DNA from 2 places in the Shewanella sp. POL2 genome. Region 2 is predicted to be linked to the other one. Evidence: riboswitches for the same ligand, from Rfam matches in the RefSeq annotation. Region 2 holds a riboswitch; the other holds the start of a gene.
What was found. A riboswitch is a leader RNA that binds a small molecule or an ion and turns the genes downstream of it on or off. The one in region 2 is predicted to bind lysine.
Positions count from the first base shown of each region.

Region 1: another riboswitch for lysine. It lies ahead of SHEWPOL2_RS11315 (Na+/H+ antiporter NhaC family protein); the one in region 2 lies ahead of lysC (lysine-sensitive aspartokinase 3).

Region 1 covers NZ_AKZL01000035.1:27,304-35,424, reverse strand. The annotation lists gene SHEWPOL2_RS11325 (cytochrome c3 family protein) at 1-912, shown strand, start outside; gene SHEWPOL2_RS11320 (M3 family metallopeptidase) at 1,083-3,233, shown strand; gene SHEWPOL2_RS11315 (Na+/H+ antiporter NhaC family protein) at 3,326-4,894, opposite strand; lysine riboswitch at 4,974-5,170, opposite strand; gene SHEWPOL2_RS11310 (FAD-binding protein) at 5,266-6,192, opposite strand; gene SHEWPOL2_RS11305 (electron transfer flavoprotein subunit beta/FixA family protein) at 6,193-6,942, opposite strand; gene SHEWPOL2_RS11300 (H-NS family nucleoid-associated regulatory protein) at 7,252-7,644, shown strand; gene SHEWPOL2_RS11295 (amidohydrolase family protein) at 7,852-8,121, shown strand, end outside.
Region 2 covers NZ_AKZL01000078.1:180-8,300, reverse strand. The annotation lists gene SHEWPOL2_RS17330 (succinylglutamate desuccinylase/aspartoacylase family protein) at 1-422, opposite strand, end outside; gene lysC (lysine-sensitive aspartokinase 3) at 424-1,779, opposite strand; lysine riboswitch at 1,923-2,097, opposite strand; gene SHEWPOL2_RS17320 (DUF3293 domain-containing protein) at 2,341-2,775, opposite strand; gene arcA (two-component system response regulator ArcA) at 3,357-4,073, shown strand; gene SHEWPOL2_RS17310 (S9 family peptidase) at 4,378-6,669, opposite strand; gene SHEWPOL2_RS17305 (class 1 fructose-bisphosphatase) at 6,968-7,975, shown strand.

The DNA of each region.
Region 1 (8,121 bases), on a different contig from region 2:
CTGGTATTTGATGCTAAGAAACCGATTGTTTACGCAGGTGCTTATCTGCATTCCTACGAAAAAAATAGCTTAGTCGGTCGCCCAGGTAACCGTACTAACTATTACTATGGCTACAATGCTGATGGTACTAAAAATATCTGTCATTTGCTGACCGATATCAGCCCTGTAAACGCCAACTATGTCTACTCTGCACGTGTGACCTTCAGCACCGCAGGTTGGATGGAGTACGACGGTAACCAACGCTATCAAAGCAATGGCAGCCTCAGAGCCAATGGCTATGACGGCTCAATGGGGGTCTCGTTCACCGCATACTCTGATGTAGTCGATCCTGCGACTGCAACCAAAGTATCCGCCTTTGAACGTCGCACCGTAGTCAGTGATAACAGCTGTACTACTTGCCACAATGATGCCACCGCATTCCACAAAAATGGCGCATTTGACGAAGGCGGTAAGGCTTGCGTAGCTTGCCATGATAACGGTATGGCACGGACATCAGCCACACTCGGTGCTGGTTTTGGTCCTATGGTGCACAGCTGGCACTGGGGCAACGGTGCGAATGTCGGTGAGATGAAGGCCGATGGCACTCAAGCGAAAACCGCTAACGGTGCAGGTGCAATCAACCCAGTCACAAGCTGTGTTGCCTGTCACGAAACCGCGATTGATTTAAACAAAATACCAAACCAATACATCCTTGAACCTGGTAACAAAATGACCAGCCCTGTCACCGCTAACTGCTATGCTTGCCACACAGGCGATGCAGTCAAAGCTCACATGGCTAGCAATGGTGGCGAGATCAGCGTTCCTGCAGTAGGTGATTGGTTCAAACAACCAACAGGAGAAGCATGTGCTGTTTGCCATAACACAGGTAGCAGCTCAGGTATCGACAAATACCACAACTTCACCCGTAAATAGTTAATCGTCCCGCTATTTTCCCTGCAAGAAAATAGTTCAAAGCGCCCCGTAACCTTGGGGCGCTTTTTTGTTTACTTTTACTTACAACTTCATCCCATAGGTTTTCAGTCCTATTTAAGTTAGTAACGCTAGAGTCACAAAAACTACAATTCTAAGGAAATCACTCAACTATGCGTAAAAGTTTTATTGCCATCGCCATTGGCGCCACACTGATGACCGGAGCACTCGCAGGCTGTAGCACTCAAGATACAAAAGCTGCAAATGTCACCGCAGTACAAACCCAAAACCCCTTATTCCAAGCCAGTACACTGCAATATCAAGCACCTGATTTTAGTGTTATTAAAGACGAGCATTTTCAGCCCGCTTTAGAACAAGGTATTAAAGAGCAGTATCAAGAAATTTTAGCGATTGCTAACAATCCTGCTGCGCCGACCTTTGATAACACAATTGTCGCCATGGAAAAAAGCGGCGCCCTGCTCAACCGTGCATCGAGCGTGTTTTACAACCTCGCAGGTTCGAACAGCAATCCAGCCCTGCGTAAAATCCAAGGTGAAATGGCCCCCAAAATGGCTGCTCACTCGGATAACATCAACCTTAATCCTGCGCTATTCGCTCGTATTGAAGCCATTTATAACGACCGCAATAACTTAGGTTTAACGCCTGAAGCGGTACGTTTGGTTGAGGTGTATCACCAGCGCTTTATCATGGCTGGCGCTAAGCTGACCGATGAGCAGAAGGTAAAAATCCGCGCCCTAAATGAAGAACAATCAACACTGACCAACGAGTTCTCTCAACGTTTACTACGCTTAACCAAAGAAATCGCTATTGTTGTCGATAGCAAAGAACAACTGGCGGGCCTAAGTGACAGCGAAATCACCTCGGCAGCAAACGATGCCAAGGCAGCAGGCCATGAAGGTAAGTACTTAATCAATATCACCAACACTACTCGCCAGCCAATACTCGCCTCTTTAGAGAACCGTGAACTGCGCCAACGCATTTGGGAAGCCTCGGCTAACCGTGGCTTAACGGGTGAAAACGAAACCGCATCTTTAGTGTCTCGTCTAGCGCAATTACGTGCCGAACGTGCCGCTCTCTTAGGTTATGAGAACTGGGCTAGCTATCGCCTTGCACCGCAAATGGCAAAAACGCCAGAAGCGGTTTACAGCATGTTTGGCTCTATGGTGCCAGCCGTAGTCGCCAACACAGAGAAAGAAGCGGCCGATATCCAAGCGATGATCAACAAGACTGGTGGCAAATTTGAGCTCGCACCATGGGACTGGGAGTTTTACGCAGAGAAAGTCCGCCAAGAAAAATACGCTCTTGATGCCAATAGCATTCGTCCCTACTTCGAATTTAACCGCGTCCTCGAAGACGGCGTGTTCTATACGCTTAAAGAGTTGTATGGCGTGACGTTAAAACCACGTCCAGATTTGCCTGTATACCACCCAGATGTGAAAGCCTATGAAATGTTTGATGCCGATGGCTCAAGCATGGCGATTTTCTATGCTGATTACTTTGCCCGTGAAGGCAAACGCGGTGGCGCATGGATGAGCTCGTTTGTAGGGCAATCCTTCCTCGAAGGTACTAAGCCTGTCGTAGTTAACGTGATGAACATTAAAAAGGCGCCTGATGGCCAACCGACCTTCGTCAGCTATAACGAAGTCACCACGATGTTCCACGAAATGGGCCACGGTACCCACGGTATGTTCTCCAAAGTGACTTACCCAAGTCTTTCTGGGACTTCGGTATCCCGTGACTTTGTGGAATTTCCATCGACTTTCGAAGAAGATTGGGCGGCCCACCCTAAAGTGTTAGCCAACTACGCCAAACACTACGAAACAGGCAAGCCTATCCCTGATGAGTTACTGCAAAAACTGTTAAAATCCGGCAGTTTTAACCAAGGCTTCGATACGTTAGAGTATATGGCTGCGGCGCTAGTGGATATGGAATGGCACTCATTAAGCCCAGACGCTCCACAGCAAGATGTAGCGACCTTTGAGGCTAATGCGCTGAAAAAGCACGGCTTAAATATCACCGCTGTACCGCCACGTTATAAGTCAACTTACTTTGCCCACGCCTTCCCAGGTGGTTACTCAGCAAGTTACTACGCGTATATGTGGAGTGAAATTTTAGCGGCTGACGCCTTTGCCTATGTGCAAACCCAAGGCGGCCTAAACCGTGAGATCGGCATGAAATACCGTAAGACCATTCGCGAAGTGGGCAACAGTATTGCACCAATGGAAGCTTACAAGAACTTCCGCGGCCAAGAGCCTACCACTGAAGGTTTACTCAACCGCCGTGGACTCAATCAGACTCAGTAATTTTAGATACTGAGTAGATAAAAATCAGCCAGCATAGTTGCTGGCTGATTTGTTTCACATTCTCAATATAAGAGCGAAGTTAAATCACGGACTTATAAAGCCGTACTTTTGGATTTAATGTGCAAACCAAAAATCGTCAATACAAACAATATGCTACAAGTCACTAATCCCGCATTGACCGATTCAGTTAAGCCAAGCACTACGTAGCCGATCATGCTGATCAGCGCAACGATTACGGCGTAGGGAAGCTGCGTCACTACGTGGTCGATATGATGGCAACTGGCCCCCGTCGACGACAAAATAGTGGTATCAGAAATCGGTGAACAATGATCACCAAATACCGCCCCCGCTAATACCGAAGCCAGCATAGGTAACATCATGGCTGTGTGACTGCCCATCGCCATATCCGCAGCTATCGGCAGCATAATCCCGAACGTACCCCAACTGGTTCCAGTAGAGAATGCAGTCAGGCCCGCTAACACAAACATTAATGCAGGTAAGAAAGCAAAGGGAATATTCCCAGTGGCTAGGCTAGCCATAAACTTACCGGTTTCAAGCTGGCCGATCACACCTGCAATGGTCCAAGCAAATAACAAGATGTAAATCGCAGGCAACATAGAGCGAGCGCCCTGCACTACACCTTTTAATACCATTGATTTTTCAACGCCTTGCACTAAGTTAAGTACCAGCGCAACCGCTAAACCAATCAGGGCACCAAAGAACAGTGATGAACTCACATCGGTTTTCTCGAAAGCAGAAATAATATTAAATTCAATGCCTTCTTTAGCTAATACTTGAGCACCGCTATCGATCATAAAATACAGGGTCGCAAATACCAGTACTGTGATAGGTAGGAATAACCCGAGGATTTTACCTGTTTCAGCTTCGGGTAAATCAGCATTAGCACCTGGCGGTAAACCTTTAGTCTCATCGTATAAATTACCGCGCATGGCATTTAATTCATGTTCACGCATAGGGCCAACATCTAAGCCCATAAACGCCACACAAAGCAGTAATAATAAAGAGAAAATTGCGTAGAAATTCATAGGGATCATTTGAATAAAGACACTCAAATGACCAGAGTCCGCAAAACCATGTGCTGTTAATATTCCGCCAATTAACGCAATAATATAAGCGCCCCAACTTGATACCGGTGAAATGACACAAACTGGTGCTGCGGTAGAATCTAATAAATAAGCTAACTTAGCGCGGGAAATATGGTAACGGTCGGTAACAGGCCTTGCGACAGACCCAACGACTAAACTATTGAAATAATCGTCAATAAAAACAACACAGCCTAAAAACATCGTCAGTAATTTCGCATCGCGCTTATTACGAATATGTAACCTTGCCCAATCAGCAAATGCCCGAGCACTACCACTCACAGTAATTAGAGCGGTGATCATCCCCAATACAATCAAGAAACCGAGAATGTATAAATTCCAAGAATTTACGCTATCTTCCGACCAAAAAAGTCCTTTTACACTGCTAAATAAAAACTCACCGCTGGCCACAGGAGAAAATTGATTGAGCAATAATACTCCAATCACAATTCCTAAACCGAGGGAAAGAAGCACTCGGCGAGTAAAAATCGCCAATACAATTGCAACCACAGGCGGGAGCAAAGAAAGCGCCGAATCGGCATAACTAACTACAGTCATTGATTATTTCTTCGTCAAAATACGAATGGAGGGCGACTGAACTGGTGGGAAAAGGCAATAGATACCCAAGATCACCTGTCCTATCAGTAGCGCTCCATAGTAACTATTCCTAATATCCGTATCTGGAAATACTATGGCAGTGTTGTACCTATTAGACACAACCCCAGCAGTTGATCGTGATAAATCAAACTACTTCGGCACCAAATCCTTTCGTGAACGATCAACGGAATCACCCTACTGATCACTACTGATATTTGGTGCGCCTCTACTTCTAAGAACGCCCATACATGGGCGTGAGGCTCATAAAAACATAAGCGGCTAAGCAGTTACCACCGCGAAGCCGCTTACTTTGACTTAGCTCACAAATAAAATCAACTTAAGCTTGCAATCAACTGCGGAACGGCTTCGAACAGGTCAGCTTCGAGGCCATAATCGGCAACTTGGAAGATAGGCGCTTCAGGGTCTTTGTTGATAGCCACAATCACCTTAGCGTCTTTCATTCCCGCTAAATGTTGGATCGCGCCTGAAATACCTACTGCAATATAGAGGTTAGGTGCGACAATTTTACCAGTTTGACCGACTTGCAAGTCATTCGGAACAAAGCCTGCGTCAACCGCCGCACGCGAAGCTCCTACTGCGGCACCAAGCTTATCAGCCAGTTGCTCTAACATGCCGAAGTTTTCACCGCTGCCCATGCCACGGCCACCAGATACGATAATGCTAGCATTACCTAACTCTGGACGTGCTGAAACTGTCAGCGCTTGAGACACAAACTGAGCTTTGGCTTCAAACACTTTATCCAAGGTAGTTACAGCAGCATTATTACCCTGTGTCACCGCATCGAAGGCACTGGCACGCACTGTCATCACTTTGATAGCGTCATGGCTTTGAACTGTCGCTAAGGCGTTACCCGCATAAATCGGGCGAACAAAGGTATCGCTACTCACCACGCCAATCACTTCCGAAATTTGCGCCACATCTAAAAGTGCTGCCACACGCGGTAACGTGTCTTTACCCGCACTCGATGCCGCTGCGAGAATATGGCTGTAGTTTGGTGCTAAGTCCACCAGCAATTTAGCCACGTTTTCGGCTAAATGCGCTTCATAAGCACTGTTATCGGCGACTAATACTTGCGCGACACCTTGTAGAGCTTGAGCAGCTTGCACCACTGCACCACATTGATGGCCCACCACCAATACATGTACATCACCGCCGATCGCACGAGCTGCGGTGACAACTTTAGCGGTATCCAATTTCAGCGCCGCATTATCGTGTTCTGCTAATACTAAAATGGCCATTTAGATCACCTTCGCTTCATTCTTTAACTTTTCAACCAGCTCTGCTACCGACGCAACCATAATACCGGCCTTACGTTCAGCAGGCGGCGTTACCTTGATCACCGTTTGATGCGCTTTGAGCGTCACACCTAAATCAGCTACCGTCAGCACATCTAATGGCTTACGTTTGGCTTTCATGATATTAGGTAATGAGGCATAACGTGGCTCATTCAAACGTAAATCCGCAGTCACCACAGCTGGCAACGGTAGATTTAAGGTTTGCATACCACCATCTATCTCACGAGCAACTTGAAGTGAATTACCTTCAACTTTAATTGCTGAAGCAAAGGTCGCTTGCGGCATATCCGTTAATGCAGCAAACATTTGGCCCGTTTGGTTATTATCACCATCAATGGATTGCTTACCAAACAGCACTAATTGCGCTTGTTCTTTTTCTTGTACGGCTTTAAGTAATTTGGCAATTGATACTGGTGCTAACTCTTCTTCAGTATCAATGTGAATCGCGCGATCAGCACCTAATGCTAATGCGGTACGCAATTGTTCTTGAACGGCTTTATTGCCGATGCTGACGACCACTACTTCAGTAGCACTGCCCGCTTCTTTTAAACGAACCGCTTCTTCTACTGCAATTTCACAAAAAGGGTTCAACGCCATTTTGAGGTTTGCGGTATCAACGCTGGTGTTGTCAGCTTTTACCCTGACCTTCACATTGGCATCAACTACGCGCTTAACAGGCACCAATACTTTCATAGGGCTTCCTTCCTACACTTTCATGTACATGGACAAAACATTGGTGATCACCAATGCAGGATAGAGCCACTTTACGTCCTGTTAACGTTAACGTCAACCAAAGTCAAACGCTTGTTTGCATTTTTAAGACTGTCGTATTGGCCACATTTTTGAACACTTATTTGCCATATATAAAAAGTTCAAAAATTAAATAATATTTAATTTTTGTTTATTGCATAATTTTATTTGATTCGAGCAATATTAGTTTCTATCATTTAGCTGTTGTTCACCATTATCCTGTAATAAAAATAGAGTGGGACGAAAATAGATATGAGCGAATTTTTAGAGATATTAACTCACGGTCGTCGTTTTAAAGCTGCGGTAAAAGATCTTAGCGTTGAAGAACTGCGTGATTTAGCGGCTAAACTAGATAAAATTTTAGTTGAGCGTGAGTCAATGGAAGCAGAAGAACAGCAAGCTATTGCTGCTCGTAATGCAAAAATTGAAGAAATCCGTCAACAAATGGAAGCCGTTGGTTTATCAATCGACGATTTAGGTGGTGTTGCAGTTAAAGCCTCGAGCAAGAAACGCGCTCCTCGTCCAGCGAAATACCAAATTGAAGTTGATGGCGAAGTGATCCAGTGGACAGGTCAAGGCCGTATGCCAACAGTATTTAAGAACGAAGTCAATAAAGGCCGTTCTATGGATGATTTCTTAATCTAATCCAATACCGTAATGGTAATGACAATAGCCATTCGCTATTATCATTGAGTAACATAAAAAAGCTCGCGCCCTGCGAGCTTTTTTATGCCTATCCCACCCCGCCCATTGTCATTCAAGTAAATGCTTAAATTGCGTTACAATTCATCTTTAGTATTTACATCTACTTTAGGTTACTCTTTATTCACCCTCCGTCTAAGTGAATAAAAAATGCAGATAAACAATAAGATAATAATAAGCTGCGGCATAATAAGTAGTTTTGTATCTCAACCCATTTTTGCCGAGGCCAATCCCATCACTCCCGTCAATAAGTTAACTGCATTGACCAATGCAGAATTAATTCTTGCACCGGGGAAACGACTCTCAAATGCCACATTATTAGTTGAAAACAATCGGATCAAAGCCATTATTGACCAAGGTGATATCCCCGCGGCGGCACTAAAAGTCGATCTCAGTGGTTATACTATTTATCCCGGCTTT
Region 2 (8,121 bases):
TGCTGGCAAGCTTCAATCAAGGTGCTGCGATATGCTTGAATAAGTTCGCTATCGCTAAGCTCGGCATGCTCGCTGTACCAAGCGGGTAAATCTATCGCGTGATTTAAGTACTCACGATTCCAGTTTACGCCAGTGATAGGGTCAAAACGCCCCAATGTAAACTCACCGCTTTTTTGATTAATCCCCAGCGGATTAGCCAAGGGCACTAAGGTAATCTCACCTAAGATGTGGCAATTTTCCAACTGCTTCATCAATTGATAAATCACCGCATTGCCTTGCACCTCAGCACCATGGACATTAGCCTGAATATACACTTTAGGGCCAGATACATGACCACTTGGCTTAAAGTGATAAATCGGCAGCGTCAGAGCCTGCCCTGCGGCAAGCTCCCCAATTTGCAGAGACGATGTTGTCGGCAACATACTAAACGCCTTCAAACAAGTTTTCGTGCAACGCTTTAACCACTTGTGCCGCTTCGGATTCGGCTACTAACACACACAAGTTATGCGGGCTGGCACCTTGGCAGATCATCCGCACATTATGGGGTTCGAGCACTTCAAACACGCGGCGACAAATACCCGCAGTCGTAGCGATGCGATTACCGATAATCGCCACCAATGCTAAACCATCCTCCACGCGCACGCGGCAATGTTGCGATAATTCTTGCAGTAACGCTTCACTTAATAAACCTTGTCCGCTTGAATCGGAGCCGGTTTTATCTAGAGTGAGCGATACGTTAACTTCGGAGGTGGTGATCAAATCCACACTGATCTTGTGTCTTGCCAATGTGGCAAAGGTTTCAGCCAAGAAGCCCTGTGCATGCAGCATTTGTAGGCTGTGCAGATTGAGTAGCGTCTGGTCGCGGCGCAGCGCCACCGCGCGGAACACGGGTGCATCTTCAACCTGATGGCGGATCCAAGTGCCACCCTTTTCAGGCTCCTTGCTTGAACCGACAAACACTTGAATTTGTTGGCGCACGGCCGGAAGAATCGTCGCAGGATGTAATACTTTAGCACCAAAGGTCGCCATTTCGGCGGCTTCGTTAAAGCTGATTTCGGCAATCGGATGGGCATTTGGCGCGAGGCGCGGATCGGTCGTATAAATCCCGGCCACATCGGTCCAAATCTCAACCGCTGAGGCTTTTAACGCTTCGGCTAACAGTGCCGCAGAATAGTCGCTACCGCCACGGCCGAGAGTTGTGGTTTGCCCCGCTTCATCTGAGCCAATAAAACCTTGAGTCACAATCACTTGCTCAGATAACAGCGGCAGTAAATGCTCACTCGATAGCAAAGCAATTTGCTCAACCTGTGGCTCGGCGCGGCCAAAATGGCTGTCGGTGCGCAACACACGGCGCACATCGAAGGCACTTGAGTTGGCGCCTTTTTCGCGCAATACCGCCGCAAATAATGCCGACGAACACTGCTCGCCAAGGGACAATAACTCATCCATGGTGGCCTTACTGCGCTGGGACGCCAGCGCTTCGCTTAATACCGCCATACGGCTTAACAGCTTATCTAATGCGGCAGCAACATCGTTAGGGCGACCGAGTTTATCTAAGATAGCGTATTGAATCTGCGCAATTTGCTTTAATCGTTGTAAGCGACCATCGTCGTTTATTGACTCTTGGGTCAGTTCAACCAACAGGTTCGTCACGCCACTGGAGGCGCTAACCACCACTAAACGGCAATCGGGATTGCCCAGTACGATATCGGCGCAGCGATTCATTGCACCGTAATCGGCGACTGAAGTACCACCAAATTTTGCGACAACAAGAGACATTAGCGCACCTCCGCAGAAGCAGAAGACACGGCACAAACTAGGATAAGATATTGATTAACTAACATGATTACGCTCCGAACTAACTTCGTTCGAAGAGCCTGGTGCTCAATGATACGCACCCCAATAGAAGGGAAACAGCAATCGTCACCAGAAGCTCTCCACCAATTACAGGTGACAATCGTTAGGATTCAGCCTAAGCGACCGACATAAACATGCAGCAACCATATCTATGCCTCGGCGTTAATCTCCCTCATCAATCATCGCTGGAGTTTGTGCTCCTCTGACTGACTACCTAGTTAACGCTCCTCTTCTGTTCCTTTCCGCCGGAAAGGGACGAAAAAAGTAGCAATAAACCCCTAATGAAGTCAATGCTAATTTCACACACTATATACAAATTCAATAAACGCATTTAAAAACAATGGGAATTTAAAACGTTTGCGACTTATGCCAAACGAGAATAGGGAAAAATCAATCAGATCTAGCAAAGAAGAAAAACAAACTAGCCTTGCCGTGAGATCAGCAAAGCTTAGCCAGAGGAGCGATTAAAAGCGTCAATCGCGGTTAGGTGACCAAGTCCGGTAGCTCATAAACCAAACGCACATAGTCGTTAAATCGACCTAAACACACCTCTGTTTGCCCGGCTAAAGTACAAGGCACTAAACTCACCTCGCCCTGTTCCACCATGTAGATAGCGTATTGATTAAACTTTTTTCCCAACTGCAAGGCCATGCTGCGATCAATAAACACGGCCCAGCTCTTCTCCATATGGGATAAATCTGGCGATGCCCCAATCAGTGCACGATAGGGACTGCCTAATAATTCAATTTCACGTAGAAGTTGGCGGTCGAGTAATCGGTTTTGGCTGGGAGTGAGGAGGGTTGAAGCGGGATTATGGGCGGTAATTACAGCAAAGGAAAAATCACAGGATAATGCTTGAGTAAGCAAAAACAACGGCGTTTGATAATGCTGCCACAAATCTTGAGTCATGTTGTCCATTGGTAGTCTAGTCGAAAAATGAACCCGCGCTAGTTTAACAGAGAGCCTAAAAAATCCAAAGAGGCGTGAACTGGCTCACAAGAATTAAAAATACATTAGTTATACTAATCAATGACTAAAGTAAATATCATGGTAAATCAGCGTCTCAGCCTGAAATTTGTTAACATTTCATTTGTTAACAAATGCCTAAAACGAGTACAATGTCGTCATTGGCCAGTTAAGCAGATAACATTAAGTTTGCTTAATCTTGACAAGGGTTTGTTAGATTCCTCTGCGAAATCACCTTATGCTGGCCAGACATCTTTTAAAATGTGTTCTACATTTGATTTATCATTTAAACATTTTAAAAAAACAATAGTTAAGGAACTATTTTTAACTATTGCTTATCGAAGTTGATACTGGTTACGTTTTATCGTATTACACTTTAAACGTTCACTTATATACATCCTGACGTGTAGCCGTGAAGATCTTCCCTTTGAAGCACAGAGCAGTAAGTGGAAGTATCAACATTTTATGAATATAAGAATCCGATGTAAGTGATTCTTATGGTTAGAATATTGGTTAAAATTTAGGTACTTAATATGCAAAATCCGCACATTCTGATCGTTGAAGATGAAGCCGTTACCCGTAACACGCTAAGAAGTATTTTCGAGGCAGAAGGGTATGTGGTAACTGAGGCCAATGATGGCGCAGAAATGCATAAGGCTATGCAGGAAAACAAAATTAACCTCGTGGTTATGGACATTAACCTACCAGGTAAAAACGGTCTGTTGTTGGCACGTGAATTACGTGAAATCAACAACATCGGTCTGATCTTCTTAACAGGCCGTGACAACGAAGTCGACAAAATCCTTGGACTTGAAATTGGCGCGGACGATTATATTACCAAGCCGTTCAACCCTCGTGAATTGACGATTCGTGCTCGCAACCTTCTGACTCGTGTTAATAGCGCAGGCAATGAAGTCGAAGAAAAGAGCTCTGTAGAATACTATCGTTTTAACGATTGGAGCCTAGAGATCAACAGCCGTTCTCTCGTCAGCCCACAGGGTGAATCTTACAAACTGCCACGTAGCGAATTCCGCGCTATGCTGCACTTTGTTGAAAACCCAGGTAAAATCTTAACTCGTGCCGATCTACTGATGAAGATGACTGGCCGTGAGTTAAAGCCGCACGACCGTACTGTTGACGTGACTATCCGTCGTATTCGTAAGCACTTCGAAAGCTTGCCAGATACGCCAGAAATCATCGCTACCATTCACGGTGAAGGCTACCGTTTCTGCGGTAACTTAGAAGACTAATCTTCAACTTACCGTTTGAACGCCATAAAAAACCAGATCCTAGGATCTGGTTTTTTTATCTCTGCAAAAAAGGTTTTAGCTAAAGCAAACTGGAAATCCAAATTACAACTCAGTGAACTGGAATATTAAGCGCCAGATAAGTATTGAGTGTGTTGTGATTAAACTAAGCAGCGTACTGTTAAATAAATAGGCTTAACTCAGAATCATACAAAATAAAAAAGAGTGAGGACGTTACCCCACTCTTTTAAAAAACGCCACTATGACATAAATACCAGTCTGATATTAATGCCAACCTAATGCTGAGTTATTTGCCGCTTTTAAGCTGTCTATCGAGGAAATCCGCCAGCGAGCGGTATAAGTGATTACGCACTTTCTCACCGCGCATCGAATGCTTAGACCCCGGATAATCAATCATCTGGAATAATTTACCTTCGTCCTGCAACGCCTTATACACGCGAGTACTGTTTTCAAACAACACGTTATCATCCGCCATACCGTGGTACATCAATAGCCCCGACTGGTAGTTTTTCACATAGGGGAACACGCTACTGGCTTCGTAACCCTGCTCGTTATTCGCGGGGTGAGCAAGATAACGCTCAGTATAGTGAGTGTCGTACAAGCGCCAATCGGTGACGGGCGCGCCCGAAATCGCCGCCTTAAAGTAATCCGGCGCCTTAAACAGGCTCATCAAGGCCATATAACCGCCGTAGCTGTGGCCATAAATCGCCACATTATCGCTATCAACAAAGGGCAAGCTGCGCAGATAATCGACGCCAACCTTTTGGTCGTTCACTTCCGCTTCGCCCAAGTGACGGTAAATCACTTGCTCAAACTGAGTGCCTCTGTGGGCACTGCCACGGTTATCCAGTTGAAATACCACATAACCTTGCTGCACTAAGTATTGGGTAAAGTAATCCTGCTCACTCCAGCTATTGGTCACCAATTGCGCATGTGGGCCGCCATAAACGCGTACCACCACAGGGTATTTTTTGTTCGCATCGAAGGGCACAGGTTTAAAGATACGCGTTTGTAAGACTTGTCCGTCTTCCGCTTTTAGCTCTTTAAACTCAGGCAGTTGCCACAGGCCTGCATAGTCATACAGAGGATGGCCGGCTTTGACTTGGTTTTGCTCCACCCACGCCAGATGTTGGCCCTTATCACCGTGTAAACTGATCTGTGGTGGCTGAGATAAACTATTGAAATAATCCAGATACACGCTTTGATTATCGGCAAATACCGGATCGTGCATCCCCGCCTCGCGGCTCACACGCTCAACCTTGCCGCCCGCTAACGGCACTCGATAGAGATGCTTTTCGATGGGGGTATCTTTACGGCCGGTGAAATACACCCAGCCTGCGGTTTCATCGATATATTCCAGCTCATCGACAGCCCAATTGCCCTCAGTCAGTTGCGTCTTCAGCTTACCTTTTAGGTCAAACAAATACAGATGATTAAAGCCGTCACGCTCCGAGGACCAGATAAACGCCGATTGTTGCTTTAAGAAGTGCAGGTCGTTGTTAAGATTCACCCAAGCATCGCTGCGCTCTTTGACTAAGGTTTTCGGCTTGGTCAGCGCATCAAGAGCCACCAGTTGCAGATCCAACTTTTGTTGATCGCGGCTCTGCCATTGAAAGGATAAATGCTTGCTATCGGGCAACCAATCGACGCGAGGCAGATAAATATCCTTGTTTTTATCATCGCTTAAGGTGACCCAATTGATGGCTTTATTATTAAGGGTCACAACGCCCAGTTGGATCTCGACATTGTTTTTACCCGCCGCGGGATAACGCTGCTCGGTAAGCTTAATGCCATCGGCGTAGATTTCATTGCGGGTGACTAACTCAACGCCCGACTCATCGATACGGGTAAAGGCGATGGCCGACTCATCGGGCGCCCACCAGTAACCCGTCATGCGGTCCATTTCTTCTTGGGCGACAAATTCCGCCATGGCATTTTTAATCGCGCCGCCACCGTCTGTAGTCATGGCCTCAAGCTTTTTCGTTGCAAGATTAAGCACATACAGATTTTGATCCCGCACGAAGGATACAAAATTCCCCTTGGGCGATAGGCGCGCATCGGTGGCAAAGCCCTCGCCTATCGGCAGTTGGCTAACGCTGTTATCCGCTAAGGAGAAGTAATACAGATTACCCGAGGCAGGGATCAACAGCGCCTTGCTATCGTCCGCCCAGAAATATTCCATAATGCCGTCGCCATAAATACGTTGGCGCTCGCGGCGGGCCTTTTCTTCATCGGACAGTTCATTGCTCGCCAACTTATCGGCATTCAGCAACAGGCTAGATTCGCCCGTCTTCACATCCATTTGCCAGAGATCGTAAAAGTTCTGGTTGTCTTTACGTCCAGCCAGATAAGTCACCCTTTGGCCATCGGGGGATAATTTTAATCCACGGGGACTCGTACCCGCCAAGGCAGGAGACGCATTCATGCGCTCGATAGTCAGCGGCGTTGTGCCGCCCTCAAGTGCATAGGCGGGGGTAAATATCGCGCTAGAAACCATGGCCAGTTGACTCGCAATCAATAAGGATGAAGCGCCCAACTTCACGGCGCGCAGGGAGGAAGCTAACCCATTTTTAGTCATTATTATTCCTTGGAAGCATATTCGCCTTTAGGTGGCGATTAAAAAACTGCCGCCATTGTGCCAGAGGCCAAGCCTAAATAAAAAGCGCAGGCAATATACAGATACAAATTAGCAGGCAAACTCCTTAAATTAGCTCAATTTTCAAGATAACCAACATCGCCTTGCTGCAACAGATAACGGTAACAACCTAAATTGCGTAAAACCCACAGCAACATCGCTGAAATTGTCGACTAACTGAGTTATTATTCGCGGCAAATAATGAAATTGACCTCAATGTTGAACCCCTAAAGGACCTAACATGCAGACTCTTGCCCAGCACTTAACCTCAAAGGCAGTGAACGAATCCCTCGCGCAACTGATTTTGACCTTAGCCGACACCTCCAAAGCCATCAGCCATGCCGTGCGTCACGGTGCCTTAGCCGGTGTGTTAGGCGCGACCGAACAGGAAAACGTGCAAGGTGAAACCCAGAAAAAACTGGATATCATCACCAACGATATGCTCAAAGATGCATTAAAAGCCGACGGTACAGTGCGCGGCTTAGCCTCTGAGGAAGAAGATCATGTGGTTGAAGTCAGCGCCAATGGTCAATATCTGGTGTGTTTCGACCCTTTAGATGGTTCATCGAATATTGATATCAACTCGCTGGTCGGCACCATTTTCTCCGTATTGCCAGCAACAAAAGGGCCCGCACCACAGGGTGAGTTAACCGAGGCGAGCTTCCTACAATCTGGCCGCAATCAGTTAGCCGCAGGTTATGTGCTCTACGGCCCATCAACCATGCTCGCCCTCACCACAGGCCAAGGCGTGCAACTCTTTACCCTGCACCCAGAAACCAACGAATTTTTACTGACCAACGCGGCCATGAGCATCAGCCCAGACACCCAAGAGTTCGCCATTAACATGTCGAACCAACGTTTTTGGGAAGCGCCAATGCAGACCTATATCGCCGATTTACTGCTAGGCAAAATTGGCCCGCGCGAAAAATCCTTCAATATGCGCTGGATTGCTGCCATGGTCGGTGACGTGCACCGCGTACTTTCTCGCGGCGGTATCTTTACTTACCCAACCGACAATAAAGATCCGAAAAAGCCATACAAGCTGCGTTTAATGTACGAAGCCAACCCTATGGCCCTCTTAGTCGAGCAAGCTGGCGGTAAAGCCTCTACCGGTTATGAAACCATTTTGGATATTCAACCAACGCAAATTCACCAACGCGTAGCGGTTATCCTTGGTAGCGCCAATGAAGTGGATGCTTGCCTAAGCTACCATGGTTTGGATTACAGCGAAGAACCTGATTTAGACTAAGCCGAATCGCTTAAGCTTTGATTTTTTTATGATAAAAGCCACTAACCACAGTGGCTTTTTTATTGTCGCCTAATGCGACATTTGAGTTTTATGCGGCTTTACCGCCGGAGTAATTGCGGCCTTACGGCCGAGGTGGATCAAAGTCG